One region of the Ruegeria sp. BE3 genome, then DNA from elsewhere that is predicted to be linked to it. Evidence: riboswitches for the same ligand, from Rfam matches in the RefSeq annotation. Region 1 holds a riboswitch; each other region holds the start of a gene.
What was found. Region 1 has a riboswitch for cobalamin ahead of ACR0AZ_RS02515 (DUF1636 family protein). Riboswitches for the same ligand answer to the same signal wherever they lie in the genome.

Region 1 (3,270 bases):
CCCGTATCAGGCTCGCCACATGCCCCGCGATCAACCGCTTTTCTTCAGAGTGTTGCGCTATACGGCGAAAAAAACTGGGGTCGCCTTGGGTGCCGGCGAGATAAGCGCCGCCATGCACACGTTCGACCGCGCCCGAGGCTGAGAGCGACTTGATCGTGCGCCGCACGGTTTCCTCAGAGACCCCTAGTGTTTTGGCCAGTTCCGAGTTTCGGGCTGTCCCGCCCAGACGACGGAGAACATCCAGAAGTTCAAGCTCACGATGGGTGTGCGGGCTGCGGGTTTTCACTGGACGCTCCGTATTTCCCAAATTTACCCAAACAAAGACACGGAATGCGGTCAGTGATCAACCCGAAACAGGCCGACCGCTGCAAGCGGCCGACTTGGTTTGGCTCAATGACAACAGACAGGCTTACGGCGCAGCGCGGTTTTGCGGAATGACCTCATAGCCGGGCTCTTCGGGTTCATCATCCAGCATTTCGGGTGGAAAGCCCGGTGCTTGAATCTCAAGTCCGGTCGCATCTTCGAGGCGTTTGATGATGTTCGGGGACAACTCGCGCTCGCCGTAGCGTGCGATGCCGTCTTCGAATATCTTGATCATCACCGGATTCACCTCAAGGGGGACACCGGCGCGGTCGGCAACCTCCTGAAACAGGCCGATATCCTTTTTCACCAGGTCCATGGTGAACGAGATATCGCGTGAACCGTTCAAGATGACCTGGCTTTCGGTTTCGTGCACGAACGAGGTGCCCGACGAAATCTTGATCGCCTCATAGGTGGTTCCAAGATCCATTCCAGCTGCTTTGGCGGTCACCAAAGCCTCGGCGCAGGTGATCAGGTTAGCGGTGGCCAGATAGTTGGTCAGCACTTTCAGCACCGAGGCCGACCCCAGTTCACCTGTGTGCAGAATGCGCCGCCCCATGGTCGTCAGGAAGGGCATAATACGCTCGAACGTTTCGCGGTCACAGCCAGCGAAGATCGAGATATTGCCCGTCGCAGCCCGGTGACATCCGCCTGAAACCGGACAATCCACCGCTGCGCCGCCTTGTTCGATGACCATGGCACCAAGGCGTTTGACCTCAGCCTCATCGGTGGTCGACATCTCCATCCAGATTTTGCCGGGGCCGACCTCGGGCAACATCTCTTGCATCACGGCGTCCGAGGCGGCGGGTGAAGGCAAGCAAGTGATCACCGCGTCGCAATCACGCATCAACTGCGCCGGACTTTCAGCGGCTTTGGCACCCTCGGTGACAAATCGGGTCACCTGATCCGGGTTCAGGTCATGAACCGTCAAATCGATTCCGTTACGCAGCAGCGATCCCGAGAGCTTGCCCCCAACATTTCCCAGCCCGATAAACCCTACTTTCATGCGCCGCATCCTCCTGTTCGCGTCTTGTGATCCATGCCAACACGTCACCACAGATGGATCATGCCGCCCAGCGACCTCGACAGGTCGCTTTTTACCTGCTTCTTCGCTGATCATCGCGACTCGCTTGACAAGCAGCCCAAGCGTGCCGCATGTCCCTTTCGTTGGTGTCTGCGTGCGCAGATGAAAAGGGAATGCGTCAGCGGGTTTTCCGTCAAACGCAGCCGCCCCCGCGACCGTGAACGGAGAGGGTGCCCAAGCCACTGGCCGCAAGGCCGGGAAGGCGGGACATCCGACAGAGGCCCGCCTCTGACATCCGCAAGCCGGGAGACCTGCCAACGCCCGAGATTTAAACCGGACGGGGTGTTCCGGTGTCGGGTCAAAAGCGACCCGCATGAAACCCCGTCCCCCACGAAGAGGATTTGGGGGGATGAGAGACATGACCGAGACCGCTCCGGTCGAGCTGCTGGTTTGCACCACCTGCCGTCGCGGGCTGCCTGTCGAAGATGATGCGCAGCGCCCCGGTGCACTTCTGCACAAGGCGCTTGAGCAGGCCGATCTGCCCGAAGGGATCACCTTGAAAGCCGTGGAATGCTTGTCGAACTGCGATGAGGGCTGTTCCATCGTCTTGCGCGGGGGGCCGGATCGCTGGACCTTCGTGTATGAACACCTCAACGAAACCGACCACGTCGACATGATCGTGGAGGGTGCCACCAAATACCTCGCGACCGAGGATGGTCTGGTCAAATGGCGCGAGCGCCCCGAACATTTCCGCAAGAACTGCGCAGCCCGCATTCCCCCGATTGGAGCCCTGAAATGAGCAACCTTGAGAAACTTCCCGTCACTGTGATCACCGGCTTTCTGGGCTCGGGCAAGACAACGCTGGTGCGCCACCTGATGCAGAACCCGCAGGGCAAGCGTCTGGCCGTTGTGGTCAATGAATTCGGCGATGTTGGCGTTGATGGCGATATCCTGAAATCCTGCGCGATCCCCGATTGCCCGGCGGAAAACATCATGGAACTGGCCAATGGCTGCATCTGCTGCACCGTGGCGGACGATTTCATCCCGACCATCGAAGTGCTGATGGCGCTGGAGCCGCGCCCTGATCACATCCTGATCGAAACCAGCGGTCTGGCGCTGCCGAAACCGCTGCTAAAGGCCTTCGACTGGCCTGATATCCGTTCGAAAATCACCGTCGATGGTGTCATCGCGCTGGCCGATGCCGAGGCGGTCGCTGCCGGTCGCTTTGCCCCGAATGTCGAGGCGGTGGATGCCCAGCGCATGGCCGATGACTCGATTGATCATGAAACGCCGCTGTCCGAAGTGTTCGAAGATCAGATTTCCTGCGCCGATATCATCCTGCTGACCAAGCCTGATCTGGCCGGTCCCGAAGGTGTCGCCAAGGCCAAAGAGGTCATCGCTGCAGAGGCCCCGCGCCCCCTGCCCGTTGTTGAAGTGGCCGAGGGCGTCGTTGACGTCCGCGTCGTGTTGGGTCTGGAAGCCGCCGCCGAGGATGACATGGACGCACGCCCATCGCATCACGACGGCCATCACGATCACGAACATGACGATTTCGAAAGCATCATCGTCGAGTTGCCCGAACAGAGCGATCCGCTCGATCTGGTGACGAAAATCGAACGTCTGGCCAAAGAACTGAACATCCTGCGCGTCAAAGGCTATGCCGCCGTTCAAGGCAAGCCCATGCGCCTGCTGGTTCAGGCCGTCGGTGCGCGCGTGCGCCATCAGTATGACCGCCCTTGGGAACCCGGCGAGGAGCGCCGCTCGCGTCTAGTCGTCATTGCCGAGCATGACGATATCAAAGAGGCCGAAATCCGCGATATCCTCGTGGGTGTGACCGAGGCAGCCGAGTAAAGCCATGCACGTCGTCTTCCGCGAAAGCCACGGGT
Region 2 (3,270 bases), on a different contig from region 1:
CCAGCGCAAAGGCCATGTCGGTCATATTCATATCATGCACGACCAGACGTTCTGGCGCGGCATCAAAGACAAGCGGTTCGCCGCAATTGTCAACCGTCACCTCTTGCGCAGCGGCGCCGCTTGCCATGGCAGTGACCAGCGCCACGGACCAGATTTGCTTCATTGATAGTCTCCTGAGTTTATGTGGAAAGCGTTGTTCTTCGGATGTCCAGAACAGGGATCATGCGGCCTTCGTGGTGAAAGCGCAGGTAATCGACACCGAAGGTTTCGCGCACACGTTCCGATGTCAGTACCTCGTCGACCGAACCAAACCCGGTCAGGCGCGTGGATTTCATCAGAGCAACGTGGGTGGCGAATTCAGGGATCATGACCAAATCATGCACGATCATGACGACAGTAATACCCAGATCAGCGACCAGAGACAGCATCCGCCCCTTCGCATCGGGATCCAAATGATTGGTCGGCTCGTCAAGAAACAGCAAAGTCGGGTTCTGTGCCAGCGCCCGAGCGATATGCGCGCGCTGACGCTCACCACCCGACAGTTGGGCCATCTTCTTGTCAGCTAGCGCGCCAAGGCCCGTAATATCCAATATACGGCTGAGTTCTTGCGCGTGTTCACCCGCAGACCGGTCCGCGCGGATCGGAATCTGGCCGAGTGCCACATAGTCACGCAGCGACAAGCGCCCGTCGGGCATCTCTTGCTGACTGACCACCGCGATCATTCGAGCACGCTCTTTTGCCGAGAGTTGTTTGAGGCTGCGCCCCTTGAGCAAAACATCCCCTAGTGCCAGCCCTTCTGCCCCACAAAGCAAATTCAGCAGTGTGGTTTTACCTGCTCCGTTGGGGCCCGCGATTGCCAGGATTGACCCCTCGGACAGCTCAAAGGATACGCCTTGCAGCAATATGTCCCCATTCAAGGCATAATATTCGAGATCCGAAGCCACCAAAAACGGCTGGACGGTCATATCGACACCTCCTGACTGATCGGGGGCATGCGAGACAAGGTTTTGGTGTAAAGGGCACGCGGACGCTCACTGGCTTTGGTCCAGCCATCCGGGCTCTGTTGATATTGACGGGCAAACTCGGCCAGGGCTTCGACGTCAATCAATGTCTGGATGTCACCAAATAGATACTGCGCCTTGCCGACCGCTTGGAAACCTACGGTCACGGGATGCGCGCATCCTGCCATGCAATCGACAGCCCGGATCGCAAAGCGCTCGGGCAGCTTCGATTGAAGCGTATCATGCACTCCATCCACTGATTGCGCGGCCGCACAGGTCGAACAGATCAGAACAAAATGATCAGGTGCGCCAGGCATATAACCCCCCGCCTCTGCCCAAACGCAGTGCGAAGGTGCTGATTACAGAAACACGTGTATCACGTGCCATCAAAGCCTCCTTCCAGGACGCCCCGCCCCGGCTTGGTTGAACAACTGATGGCAGGTCTCCTGACTCGCGGGTCGGTGCTTGGCCATCCTTCCCGACCCCTGGGGCCAGTGGCTGTTTGGCTTCGCTCGCCGCTTACAGTTGCGGGGGCAGTTACGGGTTTGGCCAGTGTAGACCGCACCGTATTCCCTTTTCATCCCACGGGCGCACCCTTGGGAACCATCACCGGATTCAGTGCCTGAGATCGATGAATGCGTCAATACGAAAGTTATCACGCGTTACCGGTCGGCCGGACACAATCGCGCCACCCGCTCTTTCACGTCTCGGTTGGATTGGATAAGAGGGATCAACCCCTGCAAAGATGCGCGGGACAAACCCTCAGCGCTAAACAATCAGGAGCCCGCTCATGCCGTATCACCGCCTCGCTCTGGTAGCTGTGCTGGCAATTTCATCAACAAATTCGGCGCTGGCGCAATCTGCTGACGACAACCCCTCGGAACTGTTGCTGGAGCTCAATACCGTGCAAAAGGTGAACGGCGCCTGCCGCTTGACCTTTCTGGTTCAGAACGAAACCGGAAGCGATATCGAGAAGGCAGCTTTTGAGACCGTCATTTTCGACAGCTCGGGCCGTGTCGTTACGCTTTCTCTGTTCGATTTTCGGGATCTGCCGGCAGACCGTCCGCGCGTGCGTCAGTTCGGCCTGCCCGATCTCAACTGCGACTCGATCGGGCGCGTTCTGATCAATGGCGCAAACAGCTGCGTTGTCGACGGCTCAGAAAGCGATATCTGTGCAACAGGACTGAACCTTACCAGCCGGATAGATGTGGAGCTTTTGGGATGAACGCGCTTGAAGCATTGCGCCAGATCGTGGCTCTGGGCGGGCCAGTGGTGGCCATTCTGATCGTGATGTCAGTGCTGGCTCTGGCCGTCACGCTTTACAAACTGTGGCAATTCACCGTGACCGGAGTTGGACGACATCGGGTGCTGTCCCAGGCCCTGACGGCATGGGATGCCGGGGATCATCAGACTGCACGCGCGCGATTGGCGAAAAGCCACAGTTATCTGGCCCCATTGGTCGGTGCAGCCATGGATGCGCCCGATCTACCCGGTCTCGATGATCGTCTGGATGCTGAAGCCGGATTGGCCCTGGCAGGGCTGGAGCGCGGTTTTCGCCTTCTTGACACCGTTGCCCAACTCGCGCCTTTGCTGGGGCTGTTCGGGACCGTTCTGGGTATGATCGAAGCGTTCCAAAGCCTGCAACAGGCAGGCAGCTCCATTGACCCGTCGCTGCTTGCGGGTGGCATCTGGGTGGCGCTGATCACCACCGCCGTGGGGCTGGCGGTTGCGATGCCGACCTCAATGGTTCTGTCATGGTTCGAAAGCCGCACCGCGCGCGAGCGGGTCTTTGCAGACAAAGCACTGCGGACCGTGTTGGTACCAGGTCAGCTCGCCAAAGAGGCCGAGGCCATTTCAGCCGTGCCGGAACATGCGTAACCGGGCGCCATTTGTCCGGCGGACCCTGTCGATGACGCCACTCATCGATGTGATCTTTCTGCTTTTGCTGTTCTTCATGCTGACCTCGACCTTCTCAAAATTCGGCGAGATCGAGCTGAGCAGCACGACTGGCGGAACCGCGCAAACCAGCGAACCGTCTGAGCGGGTCTTTCTACAGCTCGGTGCGGAACGTCTTGTGTTGAACGGCACGGCGATAACCTTGGACGATCTCGCGACCGAGATCGAAACCGGGCAGGTGCTCGTCAGCCTCGATACCGATGTCACGGCCCAACGCCTGACGGATCTGTTGGTTCGGCTGCGCGGGCGCGAGGGGCTCAGCGTTCTGGTGCTGGAGTGAGCCGATGATCCGCCAGACCGCCCCCCGCCGAAA
Region 3 (3,270 bases), on a different contig from region 1:
GGTCTCCTGCTCTTCCAGAATGCGCTTTTCAGCCGCTTTCACGGCGCGCATGACCGGGGTGATGCCCTCAGCGTTTTTATAAACGCCAACCCCCAGGTCAATTTTCTGATCGCGCGGGTCATCGCGATACATCTGCATCAGCGCCAGAATCTTGTCGGCTGGCTGTGGCTTGAGGTTCTCGAACATCAGTTCTCTCCGGTTGCGACGGGCAGGGTTGGGAAGGCACCCCATTCAGCCCAGGAGCCGTCATAAAGCGAATGATCTTTTTTACCCATGCGCTCAAGCGCAAGGCTGAGGATCGCAGCCGTGACGCCCGAGCCGCAGGATGTGATTGCGGGTTTCGACAGATCTACGCCTGCGGCCTCGAATATGGCGCGGCACTCTTCGGGCGACTTCATGGTGCCATTTGCATTCAGCAGCGTACCAAAGGGCACATTGTGAGAGCCCGGAATATGACCCGAGCGCAAACCTTCGCGTGGTTCTGGCGCTGTTCCGGCAAAGCGGTCAGTTGAGCGCGCATCGATGATCTCATGATCGTTCAGCTTGGCCGCAGCTGAAACCTGCGTCACGTCACGCACCAGATGGTTTTGTACGCGAACGGTCATATGGCGATCGCGAACGACGGGCGGCAGGTCCTCGATCTCGCGACCTTCGGCCTGCCATTTCGGCAGCCCCCCATCCAGAACGGCAATATTGTCCTGACCCATCAAACGGAACAGCCACCAGACGCGTGCGGCAGACATCAGCCCAGCCCCGTCATAGACCACGACCTGATGGCCGTCGCCCACCCCCATCGCCCGCAGGCGGGACATGAATTTCTCGACCGGAGGTGCCATATGCGGCAGGTCCGAACGGTGATCGGCAATGTCATCAATGTCAAAGAACCGCGCACCGGGGATATGGCCTGCATCATACTCGGCCTTCGCATCGCGGTTCTGCGCGGGCAGATACCAGGACCCGTCCAGAATCCGCAGATCCGGGTCCTTGAGATGCGCGGCCAGCCAGTCTGTGGATACGAGAGTTTTCGGATCGTCCTGCATCAAAGCCTCCCCTGAGCGAGCTTGGATTTTCCCTATATGGGCACGGCCAAACGTTCAAGTCACGCCGCAGCTCAGAACCCGCGCGGGGAACGTTTTTTTCCAACCACATGCTTGGCGTGCTTGACAGGCAGCATTCTGTGGCAGAAATCTGTGCGACATGGTTCCCAATGGAGTTTCCCCAGAGGGATGAAAAGGGAATCCGGTGCGACAAATCCTGTCAACTCCGGAACTGCCCCCGCAACTGTAAGCGGAGTATCGCCCCATCAGGGCCACTGACCGAAATGATCGGTTGGGAAGGCCGGGATCGATCCTAATCCGCGAGTCAGGAGACCTGCCATGCACAAACCGGGCATCCGCCCAATTTCAACACGTTTCTACCGTCGGGTGTGACGGTAAGGAGAACAAACTATGCATATCGAACCGGGCGTCGTTAACGGCGCCAAACTTGTCCTGAGCTATGCCACCGCGGCCGGGGCAGGGCTTTATAGTCTGAAGCTGGCGTGGGAGAGCGTCAAAAACAGTGGTGTTGCAAGCCTTGCAGTGCGGTCTGCCCTGACAACCGGCCTTGTTTTCACATTCTTTGAAGTTCTGCCTCATTTCCCGGTGGGAGTGTCAGAGGTGCACTTTATTCTGGGCTCGACACTGTTTCTTTTGTTCGGTGCCGCCCCGGCTGCGATTGGTCTGATCCTGGGCCTCTTTGTTCAAGGGTTTTTCTTGGCACCCTTCGATCTGCCCCAGTTCGGAATGAACATGACGACGTTGCTGGTGCCTCTGTTTGCCCTGCAGGCGTTGGCAAACCGCGTCATTGCGCCGAATACGGCCTATGTTGACCTCAAGTATTCTCAGGCACTTGCGCTGTCGACCGCCTATCAGGGTGGTGTCGTACTATGGGTGGCCTTCTGGGCGTTCTACGGTCAGGGTTTCGGTGCCGAAAACATCGCCGCCGTGGCCAGCTTTGGCGGAGCTTACATGATGGTTATCCTGATTGAGCCCCTGGCCGATCTTGCCGTTCTTGCGGCTGCGAAATCCATGAAGGGTCTGAACAAGCTCGGCCTGTTCACGCCACGTCTTCTCAGCGCAGCCTAAACATCCCGCGCCGCGCACTACTTTGCGCGGCGCAACCTGAAATGCTGAATGATCCCGATCATGCTGATCAGAATCCAGAACCCCTCGATCAGCATCGACGCCAGATTGAAATTCTCGAGCAGCGAATAGACGATCAGAACCGACCCCAAGAGGTTCACCACCGGAAACGCGAGATCGTCAGAGTTCATCATCCGCATCTGTGTCGCAAAATAGGCCGCGACCACGATCAAAGCCCCAAACGAGCCAATAGCGTCGACGATGGTGAGGCTGTCGAGAACTGCAGTCATGAATGGGCCTTGCCGTTTTCAGAATACTCGTTGTGCTGGGCGTAGTGGTGCATGTTCAGGAATGCGGCACCCTCTGCACCCGCGCGGTATCCATGGGGGATATCAGCGGCAAAGCGCAAGCCCTGTCCGGCCTGCAAAGATACCCATTCCCGATCGCGTAGAATCTCGAGCGTACCTGAAAGAACAAACACCTCCTCGGTCACACCAGCGGCATGGGCGGGGGATTCGTGGCTTTGGTTCGGATGCAAGCTGACGTGAAATGTCTCGGCCCCTAGGGCGGGGTCGAAGGGAAAGACGATCTTGACCTCTATGGTCCCGGGGAAGGTCACGGTCTGGAAAACAGACGGGTCGCCCAGCGCCGTATCGATCAGCGCGCTGAGTGGTAGCTGGAAGCCTTTGGCGATTTTCCACAAGGTCGCGATGGTGGGGCTGGATTCGCCGCGCTCTATCTGGCCCAGCATGGCTTTGCTGACCCCGGTCATTTCAGCCACCTTCGACAGGCTCAGCCCGGACGCCGTCCGCACGTCCCGTAATTTCAGCGTTATGTCGTCCGGTGCCATATCATCAACTTCCGAATCCTCTTGTACGTTATAGCGCACATGTGATACGTGCGCTATAACGCACGAACCCCAAGACATGCAACCCGAGGCAAAAGGGAAACAGCATCATGCCATTGTACCGATCCAGAACCTCTACCCATGGCCGCAACATGGCCGGTGCCCGCGGTTTGTGGCGCGCCACCGGTATGGGCGACGATGATTTCGGCAAACCGATCATCGCCATCGTAAACTCGTTCACCCAGTTTGTGCCCGGTCACGTCCACTTGAAGGACCTTGGCCAGATGGTCGCGCGCGAGG

Region 2: another riboswitch for cobalamin. It lies ahead of ACR0AZ_RS10630 (DUF1636 family protein); the one in region 1 lies ahead of ACR0AZ_RS02515 (DUF1636 family protein).
Region 3: another riboswitch for cobalamin. It lies ahead of ACR0AZ_RS07645 (energy-coupling factor ABC transporter permease); the one in region 1 lies ahead of ACR0AZ_RS02515 (DUF1636 family protein).

Annotation. Positions count from the first base shown of each region.
Region 1 is NZ_JBQFTW010000001.1:516,433-519,702, reverse strand. It holds gene ACR0AZ_RS02525 (DeoR/GlpR family DNA-binding transcription regulator) at 1-286, opposite strand, end outside; gene ACR0AZ_RS02520 (NAD(P)-dependent oxidoreductase) at 410-1,480, opposite strand; cobalamin riboswitch at 1,512-1,717, shown strand; gene ACR0AZ_RS02515 (DUF1636 family protein) at 1,803-2,183, shown strand; gene cobW (cobalamin biosynthesis protein CobW) at 2,180-3,235, shown strand; gene cobN (cobaltochelatase subunit CobN) at 3,240-3,270, shown strand, end outside.
Region 2 is NZ_JBQFTW010000003.1:207,300-210,569, forward strand. It holds gene ACR0AZ_RS10620 (ABC transporter substrate-binding protein) at 1-163, opposite strand, end outside; gene ACR0AZ_RS10625 (ABC transporter ATP-binding protein) at 180-965, opposite strand; gene ACR0AZ_RS10630 (DUF1636 family protein) at 962-1,318, opposite strand; cobalamin riboswitch at 1,421-1,624, opposite strand; gene ACR0AZ_RS10635 (hypothetical protein) at 1,792-2,226, shown strand; gene ACR0AZ_RS10640 (MotA/TolQ/ExbB proton channel family protein) at 2,223-2,879, shown strand; gene ACR0AZ_RS10645 (ExbD/TolR family protein) at 2,911-3,237, shown strand; gene ACR0AZ_RS10650 (ExbD/TolR family protein) at 3,242-3,270, shown strand, end outside.
Region 3 is NZ_JBQFTW010000002.1:57,975-61,244, reverse strand. It holds gene ACR0AZ_RS07655 (amino acid aminotransferase) at 1-186, opposite strand, end outside; gene sseA (3-mercaptopyruvate sulfurtransferase) at 186-1,040, opposite strand; cobalamin riboswitch at 1,182-1,393, shown strand; gene ACR0AZ_RS07645 (energy-coupling factor ABC transporter permease) at 1,449-2,126, shown strand; gene ACR0AZ_RS07640 (CBU_0592 family membrane protein) at 2,144-2,413, opposite strand; gene ACR0AZ_RS07635 (helix-turn-helix domain-containing protein) at 2,410-2,973, opposite strand; gene ilvD (dihydroxy-acid dehydratase) at 3,081-3,270, shown strand, end outside.